DNA from 4 places in the Streptomyces sp. 12E genome. Region 2 is predicted to be linked to each of the others. Evidence: riboswitches for the same ligand, from Rfam matches in the RefSeq annotation. Region 2 holds a riboswitch; each other region holds the start of a gene.
The links. A riboswitch is a leader RNA that binds a small molecule or an ion and turns the genes downstream of it on or off. The one in region 2 is predicted to bind cyclic di-AMP.
Positions count from the first base shown of each region.

Region 1: it holds a riboswitch for cyclic di-AMP, as region 2 does, so the genes downstream of both, ACZ8ZB_RS19755 (transglycosylase SLT domain-containing protein) here and ACZ8ZB_RS20840 (C40 family peptidase) in region 2, are expected to answer to the same signal.
Region 3: it holds a riboswitch for cyclic di-AMP, as region 2 does, so the genes downstream of both, ACZ8ZB_RS16000 (M23 family metallopeptidase) here and ACZ8ZB_RS20840 (C40 family peptidase) in region 2, are expected to answer to the same signal.
Region 4: it holds a riboswitch for cyclic di-AMP, as region 2 does, so the genes downstream of both, ACZ8ZB_RS14020 (transglycosylase family protein) here and ACZ8ZB_RS20840 (C40 family peptidase) in region 2, are expected to answer to the same signal.

Region 1 is NZ_JBVNCJ010000001.1:4,249,870-4,254,152, forward strand. Features, by position in the region: gene ACZ8ZB_RS19745 (glycosyltransferase family 2 protein) at 1-706, opposite strand, end outside; gene ACZ8ZB_RS19750 (HAD family hydrolase) at 1,190-2,062, shown strand; gene ACZ8ZB_RS19755 (transglycosylase SLT domain-containing protein) at 2,026-2,493, opposite strand; cyclic di-AMP (ydaO/yuaA leader) riboswitch at 2,497-2,665, opposite strand; gene ACZ8ZB_RS19760 (polyprenyl synthetase family protein) at 3,241-4,251, shown strand.
Region 2 is NZ_JBVNCJ010000001.1:4,467,276-4,471,558, forward strand. Features, by position in the region: gene ACZ8ZB_RS20835 (hypothetical protein) at 43-396, shown strand; gene ACZ8ZB_RS20840 (C40 family peptidase) at 631-1,824, opposite strand; cyclic di-AMP (ydaO/yuaA leader) riboswitch at 1,832-1,988, opposite strand; gene pcrA (DNA helicase PcrA) at 2,244-4,283, shown strand, end outside.
Region 3 is NZ_JBVNCJ010000001.1:3,449,370-3,453,652, reverse strand. Features, by position in the region: gene ACZ8ZB_RS16010 (dihydrofolate reductase family protein) at 1-937, shown strand, start outside; tRNA gene ACZ8ZB_RS16005 (tRNA-Met) at 1,001-1,074, shown strand; cyclic di-AMP (ydaO/yuaA leader) riboswitch at 1,369-1,526, shown strand; gene ACZ8ZB_RS16000 (M23 family metallopeptidase) at 1,538-2,557, shown strand; gene ACZ8ZB_RS15995 (PrsW family intramembrane metalloprotease) at 2,661-3,986, opposite strand; gene trmB (tRNA (guanosine(46)-N7)-methyltransferase TrmB) at 4,016-4,283, opposite strand, start outside.
Region 4 is NZ_JBVNCJ010000001.1:3,015,616-3,019,898, forward strand. Features, by position in the region: gene eno (phosphopyruvate hydratase) at 1-961, opposite strand, end outside; gene ACZ8ZB_RS14020 (transglycosylase family protein) at 1,196-1,936, opposite strand; cyclic di-AMP (ydaO/yuaA leader) riboswitch at 1,941-2,109, opposite strand; gene ACZ8ZB_RS14025 (transglycosylase family protein) at 2,315-3,358, opposite strand; gene ACZ8ZB_RS14030 (cytochrome P450 family protein) at 3,557-4,283, opposite strand, start outside.

The DNA of each region.
Region 1 (4,283 bases), 220 kb from region 2:
AGCCCTTCGCGAAGCCGCCGTGGCTCTCCAGCAGGACCTGGGCCGGGGTGCGCAGCCGGGCGGGCAGGATCAGGCCGGTGACGCAGCCGAGCCGGGGGTCGGCGGCGAACGGCGCGGTCAGCTCGGCGAGCCAGCGGGCGTCGGCGACCACGTCGTCGTCGGTGAACGCGATCACCTCGCCCCGGGCCACCGCCAGCCCCCTGTTGTGCGCGACGGCGAGTCCGGGCGCCGGCTCGCACACGTACCGCACCCGCTCGCCGTACTTGCGCTCCACCAGTTCGCGGGTCTCGTCGGTCACCGGCGCGTTGTCGACGACGACGACCTCGAACCGCGGATGCTCCTGCGCGAGCAGCGAGTCCAGCGCCCGGGCGAGCTGCCCGGCCCGCTCCCGGGTGGCCACGACGACCGAGGCGTACGGCGGTTCCCCGCCGTCTCCCGCCGCCACGGCCGCTCCCGCCGCTCCGGATGCCGCCTCCCACAGCACCGCCCGCGGGTCCGCGCCCTCCGGCACCCGTGCCAGCACGGTCCCCACCGGGCGACCCGCCCGTCTGACCAGCAGGAACACCTCGCCGTGGGTCACCGGGGGGCTGCCCGGTCCGGGTCTCGGCGCGGACTCGTCGCCGTCCAGGTCCAGTTCGGCGACCTGCACCGCGCCGATGGCCAGGAACCGCCGTATCTCCTCCTGCGTACGCGTTCTCCGGGACACCTGTCCTCCCCTCCTCACGACCGGCGCAGCCGTGCCGCGCCCTTCGGGGTCCGTGCCGCCGGCGCCGCCAGGCGCGGACGGGTGCGGACGAAGCCGTGCGCGCGGCGACCCGGGCCCGCGGCCGCGTCCGGGCCACGGCGATGCCGGACTCCGCTTCCATGAACGGGTTGCGCGGTGCGTCCGTCGCGGCGCGCGGTTTCCGCCGGCGCTCCCGTTCCCCCTCGCCGAGCTCCTCGGGCCTCAGCACGCGCACGCGTCCACTGCTCACCCGACCCCCCGATCAAGTCCCCCTGGACTCCTGGAAGGTACCGCCGGGGACCGGGCGGACGGTAGATAGCGGACCATGTTCTCGCCAAACGGGGAAAGGGTCCTGAACCGGTCCTTACCCGGCGTCGGAGGAAGGCGGAAGAAGGGAACCGCACCGAAAACGAGCGCAAACGGGCAGGGCGAATCGGACCGTCGGGTTGTCCGTATTCTCTGATCATGGCCGCACCCACCGCGTACTCACTGATCGCCACCGACCTGGACGGGACGCTGCTGCGCGGCGACGACACCATCTCCGACCGGTCCCTCGCCGTGCTCGCGCGGGCGGAGCGGGCCGGCGCGCGGCACCTCGTGGTGACGGGACGCCCGGCCCCCAGAGTGCGGCCGCTCCTGGACGCCCTCGGCTGCACGGGGCTCGCGGTGTGCGGGCAGGGCGCGCAGGTGTACGACGCCGGCGCGGGCCGGCTGCTGCGGTCCGTGACCCTGGACCGGGAACTGGCGGAGACCGCGCTCGGCAAGATCGAGGCCGAGGTGGGGGAGGTGTACGCCGCGGTCGACCAGGACGGGGTCGACGGGCTGACGCTGATCGAGCCCGGCTACCTGATGCCGCACCCGACCCTGCCCGCGGTGCGGGTGGAGCGGCGCGGGGAGCTGTGGGACCGGCCGATCAGCAAGGTGCTGCTGCGCCACCCGGACCTGTCCGACGACGCCTTGGCGGCGGCGGCCCGGTCGGTGGTCGGCTCACTGGCCACGGTCACCATGTCGGGGCCGGGCACCGTGGAGCTCCAGCCGTGCGGGGTGACCAAGGCGACCGGGCTGGCGCTGGCCGCCGAGCACCTGGGACTGGGCCCGGAGCGGACGATCGCCTTCGGTGACATGCCGAACGACATCCCCATGTTCGGCTGGGCGGCCCACGGCGTCGCCATGGCGAACGCGCATCCCGAACTGAAGGCGGTGGCGGACGAGGTCACCACGTCGAACGAGGACGACGGCGTGGCCGTCGTCCTCGAGCGGCTGTTCGGCGGGACGGTGACGCTCGCCCGTCAGCGGGTGGCTCAGTACGCGCCGAAGACGTTGTCGATGGAGCCGTAGCGGTCGGCCGCGTAGTTGCAGGCCGCCGTGATGTTCGCGACCGGGTCGAACGGGTCGAAGGCGGTGCCGGGCACGTGGTAGGCCGCGAAGGTCGGGTCGATGACCTGCAGCAGGCCCTTCGACGGGGTGCCGGCGGCGGCGTTGGAGTCCCAGTTGTTGACGGCGTACGGGTTGCCGGAGGACTCGCGCATGATGTTGCGGTGGATGGAGTCGTAGCTGCCCGGGATGCCGTGCTGCGCCATGACGTCCAGCGACTCGCGGATCCAGCCGTCGAGGTTGTCCGGGTACGCCGTCACGGTGGCGGCGGCCGTCGGCTCGGTGGTGGCGGCGGAGGCGCCGGTCGCGCCGAACAGCGGCAGGGCGACCACGGCGACGCCGGTGACGGCGAGGGAGCGGGCGACGCGGCGGCGGTGCTGGCCGAAAGCAGGCATGTCTGGGTTCCTCTCCTACGCCTGCGAGGTGAGCTGTCGGGTTCGGGCGGGAGAGTGCCCGGCCGTGCCCCTGCGGGCATGGCTTCACCCCTAGCCGTCCCGGTGCGGTGTCCGGTCCGGCGGCTTACCTGGGTCCCCCGCTCCTGCCGTCCTGAGTGGTCGTCGTCGGTTGGTGCGGGCGGCGGCAGGATTAGGCGTCCACCCGGCAGGCCCGGAACCTATGCGAGAGCACATGTCGGGAACAAGCGCGGACCTCACACAAGACACCCTTTGATCTTGTAATGGGCGTTTTGCGGTACTTGATCCTTTGTGGGCGCTGAGGATCAACTCGTCACCGGGGAAAGGGAGATGGCGGGTGACGGGCCGTGACGGGGGTGTCCGGCCGCGCGTGACCCACTTCACGGAGGACCGCCTGCGAGCGCAATCTTCGCCAAGGGGAATCGGTTTGTCATTTGCGGCAAATCGGACGCGAGGCGGGCAGGATGGTTCGCGTGGCGAGATGTGGCCCGGTGGGCAGGTCGGGAGCCGGTCCGGGGGAGTGGATTGCTACGCCCGGGAAAGTCGAAGAATGTCCGTTGTCGTCGAATGATCAAAAGTGCTCCGCTCCCGGCCCCGTGCCGCCCCGCCCCTAACGCCGGGCGCTGGCGGTGATCGAAACGTGACCGGATACGCTGACTTGAGTGATGGCAGCGACCTATCGACATTCCGTGTAATCGCCAGTGGACACCAGCAGACAGGAGACCCCTCGTGACCGTCGTCGGGCCGTTCGGGCTGAGCGTGCGGGACCAGGCTCTGGAAGCCGATGTCCAGGCCGGAATGACGGCTGTCGAGGAAGGGCTGATCGAGGCCACCAAGAGTGAGGTCCCCTTCATCACCGGGGCCGCCCAGCACCTGGTGCGGGCCGGCGGCAAGCGGTTCCGCCCGCTGCTCGTGATGCTCGCCGCCCAGTTCGGCGACCCCTACGCGCCCGGTGTCGTGCCCTCGGCCGTGGTGGTGGAGCTCACCCATCTGGCCACGCTGTACCACGACGACGTGATGGACGAGGCCGAGGTGCGGCGCGGGGTCGACAGCGCGAACGCCCGCTGGGGCAACTCCGTCGCGGTCCTCACCGGTGACTTCCTCTTCGCACGGGCCTCGCACATCCTGGCCGACCTCGGTCCTGAGGCCGTACGGGTGCAGGCCGAGGCGTTCGAGCGGCTGGTCACCGGGCAGATCCTGGAGACCGCGGGGCCGCAGGACGGCCGCGACCCGGTCGACCACTACCTCGACGTGCTCGGCGGCAAGACCGGCTCGCTGGTCGCCGTCGCCTGCCGGTTCGGCGCGATGATGTCCGGCGCCGAGGAGACGGTCGTGGACGTGCTGACCCAGTACGGCGAGCGGCTCGGCGTCGCCTTCCAGCTCGCCGACGACGTCCTGGACATCGCCTCCGACTCCCACGAGTCCGGCAAGACCCCCGGCACCGACCTGCGCGAGGGCATCGCCACCCTGCCCGTGCTGCGGCTGCGCGAACGGGCGGCCCGGCTGGGACTCGCCGACGACATCGCCCTGTGCGAGCTGCTCGACTCCGACCTCACCGACGACACCCGGCACGCCGAGGCGCTGCGGCTGCTGCGCGCCCACCCCGCGCTGGAGCAGGCCCGCCGGGACACCGTGCGGTACGCCGAGGAGGCGCGCGCGGCGCTGGCCCCGCTGCGTGAGGGCGAGGCGAAGGCGGCACTCGTGCAGTTGTGCGACGCGGTGGTGCACCGCGCGGGCTGAGCCGGCCCGGGCCCCCGTGCCCCCTACGGGAC
Region 2 (4,283 bases):
CGCTGGAGTGCTACGAGGCGGCTATGGCTAGGCTCCGGCCTCATGGACGTACTCATCCACCTCTTCGTCGGTCTGCACATCATCGGCATCGCGTCGCTCCTCGGCGGCTTCCTCACCCAGATGAAGGCGATGGGCGCGGGTACCGCCCGGTTCGTCCCCGCGATGCTGCACGGCGCGCTGACGATGCTGGTCACCGGTGTGGTCCTGGTCGGTCTCAACCAGGCCCAGGACCACTCCGTCGACAACATCAAGATCGGCGTGAAGCTGGCCCTGCTGATCGTGATCCTCGGCCTGGTCTATGTGAAGCGGGACGACGAGAAGGTGGACAAGGGCCTGTTCGGCCTGGTCGGACTGCTGACCGTGACGAATGTCTTCATCGCGGTGCTGTGGACCTGACCCTCTGCTCCACGGGCCGGACGTGACCGCGGCCCGCGACAGGGCGTGCCCCGGCTCCCGGGCCGGGGAACGCCGACGGCGGTGGACGCGGACAGCGTCACCGCCGTCGGCGTTCCCAGGGGAACACGGCCGCCCGGCACCGCGCGCCGTGAGGTGGGCCGGCACGGAGAGGGAGCGGGGCGGGGACGGTGCCGGAGGAACCCCCGTGCTCCTTCCCCGCCCCTTCCGAGCGGGTCAGGCGGGGCGCACCACGCTGTGGATCGAGGACTCGCCGTCGTAGTAGACGGACTCCTCGCGGACGTACGTGCCGGGCTTCGGCGCGTGGATCATCATCCCGTTGCCGATGTAGATGCCCACGTGGGTGATGTCGTCGTAGAAGAAGACCAGGTCACCGGGGAGGGCCTGGGAGACGGGGACCGTCGTGCCCGCGTCGACCTGGTCGTAGGTGGTGCGCGGGAGGGTGACTCCGGCGGCCTTCCAGGCGGCCTGGGTGAGGCCGGAGCAGTCGTAGGAGCCGGGGCCGGTGGCGCCCCAGACGTACGGCTTGCCGATCTGCGCGCGGGCGAAGGCGAGGGCCTTCTCGGCCTTGGTGGCGTACGAGGAGTCCGTCGACGTCGACGTCGACGTCGACGTCGACGTCGACGTCGACGGCGTGCCGGCCGAGCCGGAGGCGCTGCCCGAGGTGCCGCTGTCCTGCTGGGCGGCGGCCGCCTCCTCCTGGGCCTTCTGCTGCTCGGCGAGCTCGGCGGCCTTGCGGGCGGCCTCCTTCTGCTTCTTCTTCTCGATCGCCGCGAGCCGCGCCTTCTCCTCGGCGGTCAGCTCCGCCATCAGGTCGCGCGCGTCGGCGAGCTTCTTCTGGACGGTGGCCTTGGCCGTCTTCAGGTCGCCCTGGGTCTCGGTGAGCGTCTCGAGGCTCTCGGTGGCCTCCTGGCGCTTCTTCATCGTCTCGGACTGCTGGGTGACGTAGTCGTCGACCGCTTCCTTCTGGCGGCCGGTCATCCGGTCCATCACCTGGCGCTGGTCGAAGATGTCCTGCGGCGTGTCCGCGAGCAGGAAGGTCGCGGTGTCGGGGATGCCGGCGCCGGTCCGGTACTGGGCGGCGGCGAAGGAACCCAGTTCCGCCCGCGCCTCGTTGAGCTTCTGGGTGCGCTCGGCCACGTCGTCGAGGAGCGTGTCCACCTGCTTGCGCTGCTTCGCGGTCTTCTCCCTGGCCGCGTTGTACTTCTCGGTCGCCGACTCCGCCTGGCGGTAGAGGTCGTCGACCTTCTTCTCGACCTCCTCCAGGCTGGGCCTGCCGTCGTCGGAGGGGGCGGCGGTGGCCGTCTGGGAGAGCAGGGCCACGGAGGTCAGGGCGGCCGTGGCGAGGGCCGGGGTCCGTATGCCTGCCACGCGGGTGCCGGGGGTGCGCGACTTGCGGTGCGACGCCAAGGGAGGCGACTCCTTCCAACGCTCCGCCTACCGGGTTAGCTGTCGGGTTCGGGCGGGTGCTTGGAAGGGTTGCCCTACGGCCGCTCCGCGAGGGAGTGGGCCGATTCACCCCATGGTCTCGGTGGGTCCCCGGCTCCGGCTGCCGCGATCGGCAGGGACGGACTCGGCGGAGGCCGCGCGGCCCGGCGAGGTTCGCCGGTGGGGGTCGTGCGGCCCGCCCGCACCGTAGCCAACCGGTGTGGCGCCTGTGAAGGTTGATGGGTGATATGCCCGATACATTTTCGTGACCTTGCGCGCGGGGTGACCCAGGGTGATATATCGGTTCTGAAGGGTGAAGACCCTGCTCCGGCTGCCGGAAACCGGGGATGTTCCCGGGGTGGCCTCAGGTTGTCGGTGGAGCGCCCTAGACTCGGAGAGCGATGAGCAGCCTCTTTGACGACAGCTTCCTGGCGGACCTCCAGGCCCAGCGGGGCCCCGAGGGCGAGCCCCCGCCACCGCCCGAGGACGAGCACGTACCGGAGCCGATCCCGGACGACCTGTTCGGCGGGAAGTTCGACCTGCCGCCGGAACGGGACACCCACTACCGCGACGGCGCCCCACGCCCGGTGATCGACGCCGCCGCACTCCTCGAAGGGCTGAACGACAACCAGCGCGCCGCCGTCGTGCACTCCGGCTCCCCGCTGCTCATCGTGGCCGGCGCCGGTTCCGGCAAGACCCGCGTGCTCACCCACCGCATCGCCCACCTGCTGGCCGAGCGGCACGTCCATCCGGGCCAGATCCTCGCGATCACCTTCACCAACAAGGCCGCGGGCGAGATGAAGGAGCGCGTCGAGCAGCTCGTCGGCCCGCGTGCGGGCGCCATGTGGGTCATGACGTTCCACAGCGCGTGCGTGCGCATCCTGCGCCGCGAGAGCAAGAAGCTCGGCTTCACGTCGTCGTTCTCGATCTACGACGCCGCCGACTCCAAGCGGCTGATGGCCCTGGTCTGCCGCGACCTGGACCTCGACCCCAAGCGTTTCCCGCCGAAGTCCTTCAGCGCCAAGATCAGCAACCTGAAGAACGAACTGATCGACGAGGAGGACTTCGCCGCCCGGGCGGCCGACGGCTTCGAGAAGACCCTCGCCCAGGCCTACGCGCTCTACCAGTCCCGGCTGCGCGAGGCGAACGCGCTGGACTTCGACGACCTGATCATGACGACGGTCAATCTGCTCCGCGCCTTCCCGGACGTCGCCGAGCACTACCGCCGCCGGTTCCGGCACGTCATGGTCGACGAGTACCAGGACACCAACCACGCCCAGTACGCCCTGGTGCGCGAGCTCGTCGGCACCTCCGAGCATTCCGCCGGCGCACCGTCCGAGGCCGAGGTCCCGCCCGCCGAGCTGTGCGTGGTGGGCGACGCCGACCAGTCGATCTACGCCTTCCGCGGCGCGACGATCCGCAACATCCTCCAGTTCGAGGAGGACTACCCGGACGCGACCACGATCCTGCTGGAACAGAACTACCGCTCCACCCAGACCATCCTGAGCGCGGCCAACGCCGTCATCGAGCGCAACGAGTCGCGGCGCCCCAAGAACCTGTGGACCAACGCAGGCACGGGCGCGCGGATCACCGGGTACGTCGCGGACACCGAGCACGACGAGGCCCAGTTCGTCGCCGACGAGATAGACCGCCTCACCGACGCGGGCGAGGCGAAGGCGGGCGACGTCGCCGTCTTCTACCGCACCAACGCCCAGTCCCGTGTCTTCGAGGAGATCTTCATCCGCGTCGGCCTGCCCTACAAGGTCGTCGGCGGCGTCCGCTTCTACGAGCGCAAGGAGGTCCGGGACGTCCTGGCCTACCTGCGGGTGCTCGCCAACCCCGAGGACTCGGTGCCGCTGCGCCGCATCCTCAACGTACCCAAGCGGGGCATCGGCGACCGTGCGGAGGCGATGATCGACGCCCTCGCCCAGCGAGAGAGGATCAGCTTCCCGCAGGCGCTGAAGCGCGTCGACGAGGCGTACGGCATGGCCGCGCGGTCGTCGAACGCCGTGAAGCGGTTCAACACGCTCATGGAGGACCTCCGTACGGTCGTCGAGTCCGGCGCGGGCCCGGCCACCGTCCTGGAGGCGATCCTCGAACGCACCGGCTACCTCGCCGAGTTGCAGGCCTCCACCGACCCGCAGGACGAGACCCGGATCGAGAACCTCCAGGAGCTCGCCGCCGTCGCCCTGGAGTTCGAGCAGGAGCGCGGCGAGGGCGAGTCGGTCGCGCTGTCCGACTTCCTGGAGCAGGTCGCCCTGGTCGCCGACTCCGACCAGATCCCCGACGAGGACGAGGACGGCTCCGGTGTCATCACCCTGATGACCCTGCACACCGCCAAGGGCCTGGAGTTCCCGGTCGTCTTCCTCACCGGCATGGAGGACGGCGTCTTCCCGCACATGCGCGCCCTCGGCCAGACCAAGGAGCTGGAGGAGGAGCGG
Region 3 (4,283 bases), 1.0 Mb from region 2:
CGAGCGGCGTGCCGCCCGCCTCGCCGGGGGCGAGGCCGAGTACCCGCTCAAGGTCGCCGTCAGCGGCTCCGGCGACCTGGATCCGGCGGCCCGGTTCTGGCACACCGGCGGCGAGAAGGTCCTCTACACGACCGACGAGGGCGCCGGGCGCGCCCACGCCCTCGGTCTCGCCGCCGACGTCGTCCCGCTCGGCACCGGGCTCGACTGGCGTCGGCTCCTTGAGCACCTGCACGCCGAGCGTGGGGTCCGGCGGCTCATGGTCGAGGGCGGCGGCACGATCCACACCCAGCTCCTCACCGAAGGACTGGCCGACGAGCTCCAGCTGGTCCTCGCCCCGCTGTTCGTCGGCGACCCGCGGGCCCCCCGCCTCTTCGGCCCCGGCTCCTACCAGGGCGGTCGGCTGCGGCTGGTCGAGAGCCGCCCGGTCGGCGACGTCGTCCTGATGCGCTACGAGCCCACCGCCCCCGGCACCGGCCCGCTGCCCTCCGCCGCCGACCACCACTGGCTGGCCCTCGCCTGCGAGCTGGCCGCCGAGTGCCCGCCCTCGGAGACGGCGTTCAGCGTGGGCGCGGTCGTGGTGGCCGCCGACGGCACGGAGCTGGCGCGCGGCCGCTCCCGCGAGGGCGCCGACCCGGTGGTGCACGCGGAGGAGGCCGCGCTCGCCAAGGCCGATCCCACGGACCCCCGGCTCGCCACCGCCACCGTGTACTCCAGCCTGGAGCCCTGCGCCCGCCGCGCGTCCCGGCCGGCGCCCTGCGCCCGGCTCATCCTGGACGCGGGGGTACGGCGGGTGGTCACGGCCTGGCGGGAGCCGGACACGTTCGTGGCGGGCGCCGACGGCACCGGTGTGCTGACCGGCGAGGGCGCCACCGTCGTCGTCCTGCCCGAGCACGAGGACCGCGCCAAGGCGCCGAACGGCCACCTGCTCGGCCGCTGAGACCGGGCCGCCGGTAATGGGTGTGCGCCGTGTCCCGCGGATGGCGTACACTGGTCTCAACGACGCGGGGTGGAGCAGCTCGGTAGCTCGCTGGGCTCATAACCCAGAGGTCGCAGGTTCAAATCCTGTCCCCGCTACTGCAGGCCGAGGGCCGGAATCCAAAGGATTCCGGCCCTCGGTGTTTCCAGCCCTCAACCCGCGTTCTCACCCACTGTGAGCGAGTCGTCCCACAGCGCATAAAAACTGACGCTCGGTCAGAAACCGATCGCCGTCCGAGGCTCGGTCAACTCGCCCGTTTTTGGCCGTCCGTGACCCTTAAGTCCCCCTGGAAACCGTTGATGATCAAGAGGAACGGCTTGGAATCCGGCCCTTGCGTCTATTAACGTTCGATAACGCAGCGCGGTCGTCCCAGCCGTCACAGAAGGCGGCTCCGTGCGCACGCGCCGAATCCCGCGAGGGAACCGGGGAACCACCACCATGGGGTGAATCGCGTGAATACCGCCGTGGCCACACGGCTCGTATACGCGCGTAGGAGACCTTCCCGCTCCGAACCCGTCAGCTAACCCGGTAGGCGAAGACGGAAGGAAGGAGCACGCCCACGTGGCGTCCAACCCGCCTGCCCCCGAGGCCCCGTTCGAGCCGAGCGACACCTTCGCCTACGGCGGCAGCCGCGCCGGCGAGGGCCCCTTCGAGGAGTGGAACCCCACCGCGGAGTCCGTTCGCCCCGTGCGCGGCCGGCACCGTGTCGCCAAGCAGCGCGGCGGAGGACTCGCCCGCAGCTCCACCGTCCTGGGCGTCGGCGTCATAGCGGCCGTCGGCGCCGGCGGCATGGCGAGCGCCCAGACCGGCAAGCCGCCGGTGTCGATCTCCATGCCCGACCTTCCCAACGTGGGTTCCCTCATCTCCGACGAGGAAACCCCCGAGGAGGCGGCCACTCCTCTCAGCACCCTCGGCATGGCCGCCGCCGACACCGAGCAGGGCACCACCGGCGCCGGTGAGGCGCTGCGCACCCGGATCATGGCGCAGGTCGAGCAGCAGCAGGCCCAGGCCGAGAGCAAGGCGGAGGCCGAGGCGGTCGCCGCCGCCGAGAAGCAGGCCGCCGAGGCCGCCGCCAAGGCGGAGAAGGCGGCCAAGGCCAAGGCCGAGGCCGCCAAGAAGAAGGCGGAGGAGGCGGCCAGGAAGAAGGCCGAGGCCGAGCGCCTCGCCGAGCTGGCCAAGCAGTACGCGCTGCCGACCTCCTCGTACACCATCACCTCGACCTTCGGTCAGGCCGGCGCCTACTGGTCCTCCGGCCAGCACACCGGCCTCGACTTCGCCGCCCCCACGGGCACGCTGATCAAGGCCGTCCACACCGGCACGATCACCTCCGCCGGCTACGACGGCTCCTACGGCTACAAGACCGTGCTCACGCTCGACGACGGCACCGAGATCTGGTACGCCCACCAGTCCTCCATCAGCGTCAGCGTCGGCCAGAAGGTCAACACCGGCGACGTGATCGGCCGCGTCGGCTCCACCGGCAACTCCACCGGGGCCCACCTCCACCTGGAGGTCCACCCCGGCGGTTCCTCCGCGGGCATCGACCCGCTGGCGTGGCTGCGCGGAAAGGGCCTCACCGTCTGAGCGAGCGGACCCGCACGCCCTGGACCCCGGCGGCCCCGACGACGGCCCCCCGACGTCAGGGCCGCCGGTCAGGTGCTGTCCGGGGCAGTGCGCGGCGGACCGCTCAGAACCGGCGGGCGTTCGGGTCGTACGCGGTGTACGGAGGACCGTACGGCGCGGGAGGTCCGTAGCCGCCGTACACCGCCCACGGCGCCGCGGCGGCCGGAACCCGGGGCGCGGTGACGCGGGCCGCGTGCTCCAGGGCCGGCCGGGCCACTCCCCGCCGGTGCCACAGCTCCAGCAGCAGCTCCCGTTCCCGGGTGACGAAGTCCGGCCCCGCCCGCCCGAGCCGTCCCCGGTGCCGCAGGAACGCCAGCGACGTCGCACACGTCTCGTACGCGGCGACCGACCGTGCCGCCGCCCTCCCGCCGCAGCGGCGCGCGTACTGCCGGGCGACGCGCCGCGCCCGCATCGAGCCCAGCGCGAAGGGCTCCGCCGCGTCGAGCCACCCGGCGGCCACGTACGCGGACAGCTCCGCCCGCACGGTCCGCAGCTCCCGCCGCCGCGTCCACACCACCAGCCAGGTCAGCAGCCCGAACGCCGGCACCATGAACGCCGCGTACACCGCGAGGAAGCCGTACCGGCCGAACGTCGAGGAGCCGTTCCACAGCGCGTGCACGCCCATCGCGAGGAGCAGCCCGCCCAGCGGCAGCAGCACGCGCCGGGCCCGCTGCCGGTCCGTGGACAGCGCGGCGGCGCCGAAGCCGATCCCGGTGAGCACGGTGAACAGGGGGTGCGCGAACGGCGACATCACGATGCGGACGAAGAAGGTCGCCGCGGTGACCGAGGTGATGCCGCTGTCGCCGGTGATCCGGTCGGTGCCGAAGGCGGTGCCGAGGTAGAGGATGTTCTCGGTGAACGCGAAGCCGGTGGCGGTGACCCCGGCTATCACCACGCCGTCGAGGATCCCGGTGAAGTCGCGTCTGCGGAACAGGAACACCAGCAGGACGGCCGCGGCCTTCGCGGACTCCTCCACCACCGGCGCTATGACGGTCGAGCCCAGGGCGTCGGCGCCGGCCGGGTCGGCGGTCGCCGTCGCTACCCACCGGGTGGCGAAGCTGTTCGCGACGATCGCCATCAGCGCCGCCGCACAGGCGCCCCAGGCGAAGGAGAACAGCAGGTTCCGCCAGGGTCCCGGCTCGACCCGGTCCAGCCACCGGAAGGCGGCGACGAGCAGCGGCACGGGCAGGACGGCGAGACCGAGCCCGACCAGGAACCCCTGCGTCCCGGTCTGCTCGCGCACCAGCGCGAGGATGACCAGACCGGACAGCGCGAGCAGCGCGATCAGCGCGCCGTACCGCACCCAGGGCCGATGCCACCAGTGCGCGGGCCGCGGCGCTCCACCGGGGGCCGTGCCGGGAGGCGCCGGGTACGGGGGACTGGTGACCAAGGGATCGACCCTCACGAGGCGGGGCTGTGTCAGGCTCGGTCTGCTGCCTGCTCATCCCGCGATACGCGGCGGAAGAGCACGTCGTTCACGACATGACCCTTCTCCAGTCCCTGCCCCTCGAAACGGGTGAGCGGCCGGAAGGCGGGACGCGGCGCGAAACCGCCGTCCGCCCGGGTGTTCTCGAAGTCGGGGTGCGCGGTGAGCACGTCCAGCATCTGCTCCGCGTACGGCTCCCAGTCGGTGGCGCAGTGCAGCACCGCCCCCGGCGCCAGGCGGGTCGCGGCGAGGGTGAGGAAC
Region 4 (4,283 bases), 1.5 Mb from region 2:
CGAGGCGCTCGGGGTTGGTGACGAACAGGTCGTCGCCGACGAGCTGGACCTTGTCACCGAGCTTGGCGGTGATGGTCTTCCAGCCCTCCCAGTCGTCCTCGAACAGCGGGTCCTCGATGGAGACGAGCGGGTACGCGTCGACGAGCTCGGCGTAGTACTCGGTCATCTCGGCGGCGGAGCGCTCCTTGCCCTCGAAGGTGTAGGAGCCGTCCTTGTAGAACTCGGACGCGGCGACGTCGAGCGCCAGGGCGATCTGCTCGCCCGGGGTGTAGCCGGCCTCCTTGATGGCCTCGAGGATGAGGTCGAGGGCCTCGCGGTTGGAGCCGAGGTTCGGGGCGAAGCCGCCCTCGTCACCGAGGCCGGTGGCCAGGCCCTTGCTCTTCAGGACCTTCTTCAGGGTGTGGTAGATCTCGGCGCCCCAGCGCAGGGCCTCGGAGAAGGACTCCGCGCCGATCGGGGCGATCATGAACTCCTGGATGTCCACGTTGGAGTCGGCGTGCGAGCCGCCGTTCAGGATGTTCATCATCGGCACCGGCAGCAGGTGCGCGTTGGGGCCGCCCAGGTAGCGGAAGAGCGGGAGGTCGCTGGCCTCGGAGGCGGCGTGGGCGACGGCGAGCGAGACGCCGAGGATGGCGTTGGCGCCGAGGGAGCCCTTGTTGTCGGTGGCGTCCAGGTCGAACATCGCCTGGTCGATCAGGCGCTGCTCGGTGGCGTCGTAACCGACGAGCTCCGGGCCGATCTGCTCGATGACGGCCAGGACGGCCTTCTCGACGCCCTTGCCCAGGTAACGGTTGGCATCGCCGTCACGGAGTTCGATGGCCTCGAAGGCGCCGGTGGAGGCGCCGGACGGGACGGCGGCACGACCCGTGCTGCCGTCGTCGAGGCCGACCTCGACCTCGACCGTGGGGTTGCCTCGGGAGTCCAGGATTTCCCGGGCTACGACGACGTCGATGGACGGCACGAGCATCTCCTTCTTGGATGTGACGCGGGTGGGCAGGACCCCGGAGGGTCTTGCGAGACCGAGCCTAACCGGCTCCGGGCGATCGGCCATCCGGCCGCCCGCCCCGTGGACAGAACCGAGAGTAAATTGTTTCCGAACGGAACAAAGCCGTTTCCGGAAACCCGGCCGCAAAAACCCCGCCCCGGCGCGTACGGGGGACGACGCACCGGGGCGGGGAGCAGGGGGGACGGCCGCTTACTTCAGGTGCAGCTGCTGGCCCGGGTAGATGAGGTCGGCGACGTCGACGATGTCGTCGTTCAGCTCGAACAGCTGGGCCCAGCCGCCCTCGACGTCGTGCTCGGCGGCGATGGAGCTGAGGGTGTCGCCCTTGACGACCTTGTACTCGCCGTCGCCCTTCTCGACCTTCTCGCCGGTCGGGGTGGTGACGGTCTTCTCCTCGGCCTTCCGCTCGGCCTTCCGCTCGGTCCTCTGCTCGGCGGCCGGGCGCTCGGCGGAGCGGGAGGCCTTCTGCCCGGTCTCGCGGGTCCCGGTGGAACCGGTGCCCTGCGAGGAGCCGGCCGAGGAGCCGTTCGAGGTGCCGTTCGCGGAGGAGCCGGTGTAGGCGGCGTTGGACAGGCCCGTGCCGCAGACCGGCCAGGCGCCCTTGCCCTGGCCCGCGAGGACCTTCTCGGCGATCTCGATCTGCTGGGCCTTGCTGGCCCGGTCGGCGGTGGAGGCGTACTGCGTGCCGCCGTACGCGGCCCAGGTGGAGGCGGAGAACTGCAGACCGCCGTAGTAACCGTTGCCGGTGTTGATGGACCAGTTGCCGCCGGACTCGCACTGGGCGACGGTGTCCCACTCGGAGGCGGTGGCGGCGGAGGCGTTGCCGGCCGCCATCAGCGGAGCGGCGACGGCGGCGGAGGCGACACCGGCGACGGCGATCGCGCGGGTGGCCTTGGACGGACGACGGTGCTTGCCCTTGCCGGAAAACAGCATGGATGGATCCCCTCACCGACGCCTGCGAGGTGAGCTGTCGGGTTCGGGCCGGTTGAGTTGCCCGGCCGCGTCCCTCACGGGACGCGGCTCCACCCCAAGCCCGATCCGGTGTCAATCACCGGAAGGGGCGCTTACCTTGGGTCCCCCGCTCCTGCCTACGGCGCATGATGCGACGACTGTTCCCGTGCTGCCGCCGGCAGGATTCGGCGTGGCGGCAGTCGGGGCCCGCGGTGGCGAGCGATCACGACCGTAAGCACGCGGTCCGCGGAATTTCAAAGACGATCAGGGCTTCTGAGACCTATCTCTCACAGTCTTTAAATCGGACATTAACCGCGAAACGTGACGTCAACTGCCGCCAGCTCTACACCCTTTCGGGTGTCACTTCTCGCCCGGTTCGATCCCGACCTCGAGCTCCTGACCCGGCAGGATGAGGTCCGGGTCGGCACCGACGACCTGCTCGTTCTTCGCGTAGAGCGACCGCCATCCGCCGTCGAGCTCAAGGGAGTCGGCGATGGACGAGAGGCTGTCGCCGGTGCGCACGGTGTACGAGCCGTCGGCGGCGGCGCGCGAGGCGTCGGCGCTGCGCGAGGCGTGCCGGCCGGACGGGTCCGACGCACGGTCCTCCACCTCGCCCTCCTCGGCACTGACGCCACGATGGCGGCCGGCGCCCGTGCCTTCGGTGCCGGTGAGTTCGGAAGAGCCGGTGGTCTGCCCCGACTTGTCCGACTCATCACTCCTGGGGGTGGCCGAGGCGGAGGGGGAGGCGCCGGATCCGTCGCCGGAGCCGCTGTCCGAATCCTTCTCCGAGCCACCCGACCCGTCGGACTTGGCCGATTCACCGGCCGCGCCCTCACCGGCCGCGCCCTCACCGTTCGCCGACCCCTCCGCGCCGGCTGCGGCCGACGGGGAGGACGAAGCGGACGAATCACCGGAGTCCGACGATCCGGACGAGTCAGTGGAGTCGGAGGAGCCGGACGGGTCCGTGGAGCCGGACGTGTCCGAGGTCGAGTCCTCCGCCACACCCGTGTCGACGCCGGCCGACGTCGAGTCCTGTCCGAGGCCCGCCGTCAGTCCGCAGGTGCGCCACGCGCCGACCCCCTGGTCGGCGAGGATTCTCTCGGCCACGGCTATCTGCTGGCCGCGGCTGGCCTGGTCGGGGCTGGTCGCGTAGTCCAGGCCGCCGTACCGCTCCCAGTCGTCCTGGGTCAACTGCAGGCCGCCGTAGTAGCCGTTGCCGGTGTTCTGGCTCCAGGAGCCACCGCTTTCGCATTCGGCGACCCGGTCCCAGGTCGCGCCGTCGGCCGCGCTGGCGCTGCCGGCTCCGAGGAGCGGGATCGCGATGGCGGAGCCGGTCACTCCGGCCGCGACGAGGAGAGCCGGAGCCTGGCGGGGGCGACGGTGCCGACCGTTCCCGGAGAGCATGCGGAGACCTTTCGCAGAACAGCAATGACAGGCGCGGTGAGGGAAGCCCCGGGCACCGCACTTGATGGGTGAACGTATCCGGAGACGATCACTTGTCACAAGTTCATGCCGCGCAGATCACGTGAAGATCACAGAGTTGAGAGCGTGTCATGTTTGCGCTGGCCCACTCGGGGGCACTGCGGTCGGCGGCCCGGTCCGTCACTTCCGCGGACCGTTCCGCGGCGGGGTGAACTCCACCGGAAGCGTGCGCAGTCCGCGCATGATGAGCCCGCCCCGCCAGCGGAGTTCGGCCGGTTCCACCGCGAGCCGCAGGTCCGGCAGACGGCGCAGCAGCGTCGACAACGCTACGTGACCTTCCAGCCGGGCCAGCGGAGCGCCCAGGCAGTAGTGAATGCCGTGGCCGTACCCCAGATGCTGGTTGTCCCTGCGCGTCAGATCGAGCGTGCCCGGCGCGTCGAAACGTGCGGGGTCACGGTTGGCGGCGGCGAGCACGACCAGAACGGGATCGCCTTGGGAAATGGGCGTGCCGCCGATTTCGAGAGGCTGGGTCGCGTACCGCCAGGTCGCCAGCTCCACCGGGCCGTCGAATCGCAGCAGCTCCTCCACCGCGGTCGTCACGAGGCGGTCATCGTCTTCGGCGAGGGCCCGCTGGAGAAGAGCGCGCTGTTCAGGGTTCTGGAGCAAGGCGTGCGTGCCGTTACCGATCAAGTTGATGGTCGTCTCGAAGCCGGCGAACAGAAGCACGAAGCACATGGCGGCGGCTTCGTCTTCGGTCAGGTGCTCGCCGTGGTCGCTCGCCCGGATGAGGCCGGAAATCAGGTCGTCGCCGAGATCGCTGCGTTTACGGTGGATCAGCTCGGCGAGGTAGCCGCGGATCCTCTTCACGGACCGGGCGACCCCGCCGCGGGGGCCTCCGCCGTGGCGG